2 regions of the Streptomyces sp. NBC_00158 genome follow, and region 1 is predicted to be linked to the other one. Evidence: predicted binding sites of a transcription regulator. Region 1 holds the regulator's gene; the other holds the start of a gene.
The links. Region 1 encodes HspR, which represses chaperone genes until heat shock. Its sites were predicted from a motif close to TTGAGNNNNNNNNNCTCAA; they were not measured.
Positions count from the first base shown of each region.

Region 2: a site for HspR is predicted at 2,331-2,349, ahead of lon (endopeptidase La). Genes of this name have one in related genera too.

Region 1 is NZ_CP108161.1:3,875,054-3,879,439, forward strand. Features, by position in the region: gene dnaK (molecular chaperone DnaK) at 1-337, shown strand, start outside; gene grpE (nucleotide exchange factor GrpE) at 337-1,002, shown strand; gene dnaJ (molecular chaperone DnaJ) at 1,042-2,217, shown strand; gene OG553_RS17900 (heat shock protein transcriptional repressor HspR) at 2,219-2,686, shown strand; gene OG553_RS17905 (helix-turn-helix transcriptional regulator) at 2,813-3,844, opposite strand; gene OG553_RS17910 (hypothetical protein) at 3,960-4,157, shown strand; gene OG553_RS17915 (hypothetical protein) at 4,157-4,386, shown strand, end outside.
Region 2 is NZ_CP108161.1:2,232,608-2,236,993, forward strand. Features, by position in the region: gene lon (endopeptidase La) at 1-2,308, opposite strand, end outside; gene OG553_RS09880 (RidA family protein) at 2,434-2,835, shown strand; gene OG553_RS09885 (DUF4097 family beta strand repeat-containing protein) at 2,840-3,607, opposite strand; gene OG553_RS09890 (sulfurtransferase) at 3,688-4,386, opposite strand, start outside.

The DNA.
Region 1 (4,386 bases):
GGCCGAGTCCCGCAACCAGGGCGAGCAGCTCGTCTACCAGACGGAGAAGTTCCTCGCGGACAACGCGGAGAAGGTCCCGGCCGAGGTCAAGACCGAGGTCGAGACGGCCGTCACCGAGCTGAAGGACAAGCTCAAGGGCGACGACGCCGCCGAGATCCGCACCGCGACGGAGAAGCTCGCCGCGGTCAGCCAGAAGCTCGGCCAGGCCATCTACGCCGACGCCCAGGCCGCCCAGGCCGCCGGCGGCGCGGGTGACGCGGGCCAGGCCAAGGCCGACGACGACGTCGTCGACGCCGAGATCGTCGACGACGAGAAGCCGAAGGGCGGCGCTGCCTGATGTCGGAGGAGACCCCGGGCTTCGACGAGAAGCCCGAAGTCCCCACCGGCGCCGGCGCTGACGACGCGGAGCCGAAGGCCGCCGACTCCTCCAAGAAGGAGGACGAGGCGGCCCCGGCCGGGGACAAGGCTCAGGACGTGGCGCTGCTGGCGCAGCTGGACCAGGCCCGCACCGCGCTCGGCGAGCGCACCGCGGACCTCCAGCGGCTCCAGGCCGAGTACCAGAACTACCGTCGCCGCGTGGAGCGGGACCGGGTCGCCGTCAAGGAGATCGCGGTCGCGAGCCTGCTGACGGAGCTCCTCCCGACCCTGGACGACATCGGCCGGGCCCGGGAGCACGGCGAGCTGGTCGGCGGCTTCAAGTCGGTGGCCGAGTCGCTGGAGACCGCCGCCGCCAAGATGGGGCTGCAGCAGTTCGGCAAGGAGGGCGAGCCCTTCGACCCGACGATCCACGAGGCCTTGATGCACTCGTACGCGCCGGACGTCACCGAGACGACCTGCGTGGCGATCCTGCAGCCGGGGTACCGGATCGGCGAGCGCACGATCCGCCCCGCGCGGGTCGCGGTGGCCGAGCCCCAGCCGGGGGCGGCTCCCGCCGCGAAGTCCGAGTCCGGTGACGGCGACACGCCGTCCGACAAGGACACGGATGCCCCCGACAAGGGCTGACGCACACCATGTAGGGATCCGAGAGGAGGGACACCGGGGATGAGCACGAAGGACTTCGTCGAGAAGGACTACTACAAGGTCCTCGGTGTCCCGAAGGACGCCACCGAGGCCGAGATCAAGAAGGCGTACCGGAAGCTCGCCCGCGAGTTCCACCCGGACGCCAACAAGGGCGACGCCTCGGCCGAGGAGCGCTTCAAGGAGATCTCCGAGGCGAACGACGTCCTCGGCGACGCCAAGAAGCGCAAGGAGTACGACGAGGCCCGCGCGCTGTTCGGGAACGGCGGCTTCCGCGCCGGTCCGGGCGGCGGCGGCTCGTTCAACTTCGACCTGGGCGACCTGTTCGGAGGTACGCAGCAGGGCGGCCAGGGCGGCTTCGGCGGAGGCCTGGGCGACGTCTTCGGCGGGCTGTTCAACCGCGGCGCCGGCCCCGGTGCGGGCACCCGCACCCAGCCGCGCCGCGGCCAGGACGTCGAGTCGGAGGTCACGCTCTCCTTCACGGAGGCCGTGGACGGCGCGACCGTGCCGCTGCGGATGTCCTCGCAGGCCCCCTGCAAGGCCTGTTCGGGCACCGGCGACAAGAACGGCACGCCCCGCGTGTGCCCGACCTGCGTCGGCACCGGCCAGGTCTCCCGGGGCAGCGGCGGCGGCTTCTCGCTGACCGACCCCTGCGCCGACTGCAAGGGCCGCGGCCTGATCGCGGAGAACCCCTGCGAGGTCTGCAAGGGCAGCGGGCGCGCCAAGTCCTCCCGCACCATGCAGGTCCGGATCCCGGCGGGCGTCTCCGACGGCCAGCGGATCCGGCTGCGCGGCAAGGGGGCACCGGGCGAGCGCGGCGGCCCGGCGGGCGACCTGTACGTGGTGGTGCACGTCGGCACCCACCCGGTGTTCGGCCGCAAGGGCGACAACCTCACGGTGACGGTCCCGGTGACCTTCGCCGAGGCCGTCCTGGGCGCCGACATCAAGGTGCCGACCCTGGGCGGCCCCCCGGTCACCCTGAAGCTCCCCCCGGGCACCCCCGGCGGCCGCACCATGCGGGCCCGCGGCAAGGGCGCGGTCCGCAAGGACGGCACCCGCGGCGACCTGCTCGTCACGGTGGAGGTCGCGGTTCCGGCGGAGTTGTCCGACAAGGCCCGCGAGGCCCTGGAGATGTACCGGGACGCGACCGGGTCCGAGGACCCGCGTGCCCTCCTGTTCGAGTCCGCGAAGGGAGCATGACATGGACGGCCGCCGACGACAGCCCCGCTTCGGCGAGGGGGCCTATCAGCTCACCGACGAGACCCCGGTCTACGTGATCTCGGTGGCCGCCCAGCTCTCGGGCCTGCATCCGCAGACCCTGCGCCAGTACGACCGCCTCGGCCTGGTCTCCCCGGACCGTACGGCCGGCCGCGGCCGGCGGTATTCGGCCAGGGACATCGAACTGCTCCGCACGGTGCAGCAGCTGTCCCAGGACGAGGGCATCAACCTGGCCGGGATCAAGCGGATCATCGAACTGGAGAACCAGGTGGCCGCGCTCCAGCAGCGCGTGGCCGAGCTGTCCGCCGCCGTGGACGGGGCGGCCGCCGCCCTCCAGGCCCGCGAGGCCCAGGTGCACGCCTCGTACCGCCGCGACCTGGTCCCGTACCAGCCGCCGGTGCCGGGCAGCGCGCTGGTCGTCTGGCGCCCCACCAAGCGTCCGGGCGACTGACCGGCCCGCCCCCGGACCACGCCGTGAAGGCCCCGCCGGGCCCCTCCCGCACGGGAGGGGCCCGGCGGGGCCTTTTCCGTACGTCCCGGGCGCCCGGGGCCCCTCGCGGCCGCCTGGGGGCCTCTGTCAGCCCTCGGGGAGCTGCGCCGGGTTCGAGCCGTGCAGGATCCCGGACTGGGCGATGAGGTAGCCCAGTTGGGCCCTGCTGCCGCTGCCGAGGGCGGCGGCCAGCTTCGCGATGTGCGCGCGGCAGGTGCGTACGTTCATTCCCAGCCGGCGGGCGATCGCCTCGTCCACGTGGCCCTCGATCAGCAGCTGTGCGATGGAACGCTGCACTCCGGAGATACCATCCGGGTTGTGCGTGTACGTGACCTCGTCGCCCAACGGCACCGCTCTGCGCCAGAGTTGCTCGAAGACCTTGATGAGGTAGTCCACCAGCCCCGGGTGCCGCAGCTCCAGGGCCACGCTCCGGTCGTCGCTGGCGGGTATGAAGGCCACCGTGCGGTCGAAGATCATGAGACGCTCTATCAGCTCCTCCAGCGTGCGGATCTCGACCTTTCCGGCGGAGATCCGGTCCACGTAGGCGAGCGTCCCCTGGCTGTGCCGCACCGTGTGCTGGTAGAGCGTCCGGATGCTCACCCCGCGGTCGATCAGCGGCGTGGCGCGCTCCAGGGCCTCGCTGAGGACGAACGTGGACCGGGCCCCGCCCGGCTGGACGGTCAGGGCCTCCGTGTGGCACTCGGCGGTGGCCAGGTCGAGTGCCGCGTTGATCTGGTCGATCCCCTCCAGGACCGTGATGGCGTGGGTGTTGGAGGGGGTCTGGGCGCTGATGGTGAGGAACGGCTCGAATGTGTCGGTGAGATCTACGGCGGTGCGCCGGCGTTCCTGGATCTCGCGTTCGAGCGGATGGAGCCGTTGCGCCAAGGCGACGGACGGGGGAACCGCGCGCAGCTGGTTGGCGTCATCCGGGTCGGGTCGCAGGAGTGCGAATTCGAGCAGGCAGGGGGCGTTCTGGACCTCGCCGCGTGCGACGCGACCGGTGCTCAGGGCCGCCGCGTACAGTCGCGCGCCCTCGGCGCACATCGCCGTGACGGGGTGGGGATGTGTCGGGTTTGTCTCGCTTCTTACCAATTCTCCACCCCCCAGGGTCCTGAACATGTAAGAACATGATGCATCGTCCCTGTGGCACTGACGTGCCTGAATGAGCCATCGTCTGACAGTGCGGGGGAGAGGATTCCATCAAGTGAGGACGAAGCCGACCATGTATAAGAGAATGCTTCGCTCGGCGCTTGCCGTTGTTTTCTCCGTCGTCGCGGTCATTGGAGCAGTCGTAGCCGGCAACGGCGGCGACGCGGGAAGTGCTCAGGCGAGTGCCGCCGCGCACGTCGAGTCCATGGGCAAGAGCGATCTCGGCTGGGACTCCAGCCCCGCGGACCTCGGCTGGGACGCGGCCCCTGCGAAGGCCTCCTGATGACCCCCGACGACCGCGACTTTCGTCGCGAAATGGCCTCTGCCTACCGCTCCGGATGGCAGTTCATAGACCTCGCCACGGCGATCCCCTACGCCGGCGATTCGTTGATGGTCACTCTTTTCGGCCAGCCGATCGTCGTCGTGCGCGAGGAGGACGAGGACGTCCGCGCCTACCGCTGTCTGCGCCGCCCCCGGGGCGCACCGCAGCCCGTCCGCTGCGAAGTGCGGTA
Region 2 (4,386 bases), 1.6 Mb from region 1:
CCTCCAGCACCTCGCCCGGGACGTCGTCCAGGTCGGCCTCGTTCCGCTTCGGGATGATCACGGTGGTCAGCCCGGCCCGGTGCGCGGCGAGCAGCTTCTGCTTGACCCCGCCGATCGGGAGCACCCGCCCGGTCAGCGAGACCTCGCCGGTCATGGCCACGTCCGTGCGCACCTGGCGGCCGGACAGCAGGGACGCCAGCGCGGTGGTCATGGTGATGCCCGCGCTCGGCCCGTCCTTGGGGACGGCGCCCGCCGGGAAGTGGATGTGCACGCCCCGGTCCTTCAGGTCGGCGACCGGCAGCTCCAGCTCCGCGCCGTGCGAGCGCAGGAAGCTGAGGGCGATCTGCGCCGACTCCTTCATGACGTCGCCCAGCTGGCCCGTCAGGGTGAGCCCGGCGGCGCCGGTCTCCGGGTCGGCGAGGGAGGCCTCGACGAACAGGACGTCGCCGCCGGCCCCGGTCACGGCGAGGCCGGTGGCCACGCCCGGGACCGCCGTGCGCCGCTCCGCCGGGTCCTGGGCGGACTCCGGGACGTGGTGCGGGCGGCCGATCAGGCCGCGCAGCTCGCCCGCGCCGACGGTGAAGGGGAACTCCCGCTCGCCCAGTTCGTGCTGGGAGGCCACCTTGCGCAGCAGCCGGGCGATGGACCTCTCCAGGGTGCGCACGCCGGCCTCGCGGGTGTACTCCCCGGCGAGCTTGCGCAGCGCGTCCTCGCCCAGGACCACCTCCTCGGCGGTCAGCCCGGCGCGCTCCAGCTGGCGGGGCAGCAGGTGGTCGCGGGCGATGACGACCTTCTCGTCCTCGGTGTAGCCGTCGAGGCGGACCAGCTCCATGCGGTCGGCGAGGGCCTCGGGGATGGCCTCCAGTACGTTGGCCGTCGCGAGGAAGACGACGTCGCTGAGGTCCAGCTCCACCTCCAGGTAGTGGTCCCGGAAGGTGTGGTTCTGCGCCGGGTCCAGGACCTCCAGCAGGGCGGCCGCCGGGTCGCCCCGGAAGTCGGAGCCGACCTTGTCGATCTCGTCGAGGAGCACGACCGGGTTCATCGACCCGGCCTCCTTGATCGCCCGCACGATGCGTCCGGGCAGGGCGCCGACGTACGTCCGCCGGTGCCCGCGGATCTCGGCCTCGTCCCGCACGCCGCCGAGGGCGACCCGGACGAACTTCCGGCCCATGGCGTGGGCCACGCTCTCCCCGAGCGAGGTCTTGCCGACGCCGGGGGGCCCGACCAGCGCGAGGACGGCACCTCCGCGCCGTCCGCCGACGACGCCCATGCCGCGCTCGCCGCGCCGCTTGCGCACGGCCAGGTACTCGGTGATGCGGTCCTTCACGTCGTTCAGCCCGGCGTGCTCGGCGTCGAGCACCGCGCGGGCGCCCTGGATGTCGTACTCGTCCTCGGTGCGCTCGTTCCAGGGCAGTTCGAGGACGGTGTCCAGCCAGGTGCGGATCCAGGAGCCCTCGGGGCTCTGGTCGCTGGACCGCTCCAGCTTGTCGACCTCCTTGAGGGCGGCCCCGCGGACCTTCTCGGGCAGGTCGGCGGCCTCGACGCGGGCGCGGTAGTCGTCGGACTCCTCGCCCTCCTTCTCCCCGCCCAGCTCGCGCAGCTCCTTGCGGACGGCCTCCAGCTGGCGGCGGAGCAGGAACTCGCGCTGCTGCTTCTCCACGCCGTCCTGGACGTCCTTGGCGATGGACTCGGCGACGTCCTGTTCGGCGAGGTGGTCGGAGAGCGCCTTGACGGCGAGGCGGAGGCGGGCGACCGGGTCGACGGTCTCCAGCAGCTCGACCTTCTGGGCCACGCTCAGGAACGGCGAGTACCCGGAGTTGTCGGCGAGGGCGGACACCCCCTCGATCTGCTGCACCCGGTCCACGACCTGCCAGGCACCGCGCTTCTTCAGCCAGCTGGTGGCGAGGGCCTTGTACTCCTTGACGAGCTCGGCGACGGACCCGGGCAGCGGGTCGGGCACCTTCTCGTCGACGGTCTCCCCCTCGACCCAGAGCGCCGCCCCGGGCCCGGTGGTGCCGGCGCCGATCCGGACGCGGCCGCGCCCGCGGATCAGCGCCCCGGGATCGCCGTCGGAGAGCCGCCCGACCTGCTCGACGGTCCCCAGCACACCGATCCCGGCGTACTTCCCGTCGACCCTCGGCACGAGCAGCACCCGGGGCTTCCCGCTGCCCACCGCCGCCTGCGCCGCCTCGACGGCTCCGCGCACCTCGGCGTCGGACAGGTCCAGGGGGACGACCATCCCGGGCAGTACGACCTCGTCGTCGAGCGGCAGTACGGGCAGGGTGAGCGATACGGACGTCGAAGCCATGATCTTCCCTCCGGCAGTGAAGTTGAGCTATGCCGACTCAATGCTTCTGCGTCCGGCAATGTTCCCCAACGCCCGTTCGCCGGGGGCGAACACCTCCGGCGGGCCCCCCGTAGCACCATGACGCCATGACAGAGACACGACGGACCGTCAGCTCGCGCTCCCCGCTGGAACCCCGGATCGGCTTCTCCCGCGCGGTGCGCACGGGCCCTTACGTGGCCGTCGCCGGCACGGCTCCGATCGGGGACGACGGCTCCACCGTCGGCCCGGGCGACGTCCACGCCCAGACGGTGCGCTGCCTGGACATCGCGCAGCGGGCCCTGGAGGAGGCGGGCGCCTCGCTCGCCGACGTCGTGCGGACCCGGATCATGCTCACCGACATCACCACCTGGGAGGAGGCCGCCCGGGCCCACGGCGAACGGTTCGCCGCGATCCGCCCGGTGACGACCTTCGTGGAGGTGTCCCGCTTCATCGACCCGGCCTGGCTGGTGGAGGTGGAGGTCGACGCGGTGACGGGTGTGACGGCCTGACGGGCTAGGCGGCCGAGAGGCGGATGTCGCCGGAGGTGGTCCGGACCGTGATCCGGGAGGGGGCGTCGGGGGCGTCCCCGAGGGTGACGTCCCGGTCGCCCGAAGCGGTGTCGGCCGACACCCGGTACGGGGCCTGCGGCGCCTTCAGGGTCACGTCGCCCGAACTGGTGGTGACGGACACCGAGGCCGGGGCCTTCTCGAAGCCGACCACGGCGTCCCCGGAACTCGAACGGAACTCGCCCTCCGGGCCGGACAGGCCGGTGGCCGTGATGTTCCCCGAGGAGGTACGGGCCTTCAGCGGGCCCGGGATCCGCTCCGCCCGGACGTCACCGGAGGAGGAGTCCAGCTCGGCGGAGGCCACGCCCGTCACCGTGATGTCGCCGCTGCTGCTGCCGACCTTGAGCTTCGCCGACGCCGGCACCTCCAGCCGGTAGTCCACCCAGCAGGAGTCCTGGTCCCCCTGGCAGCCGTGGGTGAAGCTCAGCACCCCGCCCGCGACCCGCTGCCCCGGCACGGGCGCGGTGTCGCCCCGGTAGTGCACGACCCGGTGGACGGTGACTCCGGGACCACTGCCCGGGGACACCACCACCGACCCCCGCCGAAGACCCGTCAGCTCCACCGCGGTGACGGCCTCGGCGACGGCGGCGTCGGCCTCGGCGGTCTTCAGCCTGGCCTCCTCCACGAAGGAACACCCCGACAGCAGCAGGGCCGAGGCGGCGACGGTGGCCGCGAGAGCGGTGCGGACGGGGCGCGAGGAGGTGTGGAGTGCCATGCCGACGAGTCTGCCGAGCGGGGGCCCGGCCCGCGCTGGTGCAGGTATCCGAACCCGGGGTGGGGCTAGCCCCACCCCCGTCAGGGCCCGGTCACCACCGGCCGCAGCTCCGACGGCAGGCCCCACTCGCTCCACGACCCGTCGTACACGGCGGTCTCCCCGTACCCCGCCAGGGTCGCCCCCAGCGCGAGCACGCAGGCCGTGACGCCCGAACCGCAGCTGAAGTAGAACCGCTCCCGCTCCCCCGCCAACACCCCGAAGGCCTCGCGCAGTTCCCCGGCCGGACGCATCAGGCCGTCCGGCCCCTGGAGTTCCCCGAACGGCAGGTTCAGCGCGCCCGGCATGTGCCCGCCGCGCAGCCCCGGCCGGGGCTCGGGGGCGGTCCCGGCGAAGCGCCCGCGGGTCCGGGCGTCGAACACGGCGGCGGCCGGATCGCCGAGCGCGGCGGCGACGGCGCCGGCGTCCACGAGCAGCCCCGGGCGCGGCCGGGCGGTGAAGTCCCCGCGCGGCCCCTCGTACGCCGCCGCCCGCGCCTCGACGTCCAGCCCGGCCGCCACCCACGCGGGCAGCCCCCCGTCCAGCACGGCCACCCGGTCGAAGCCCATGGCGCGCAGCATCCACCAGGCGCGGGCACTGGAGTAGATCCCGGCGCCGTCGTACACGACCACGGCGTCGGCGTCGCACACCCCGAGCCCGCGCAGGGCCTCGGCGAAGTCCGCCGGGGCGGGCATGGTGTGCGGGGCAGCGGCGGCGTGGTCGGAGAGGACACCGTCGAGGTC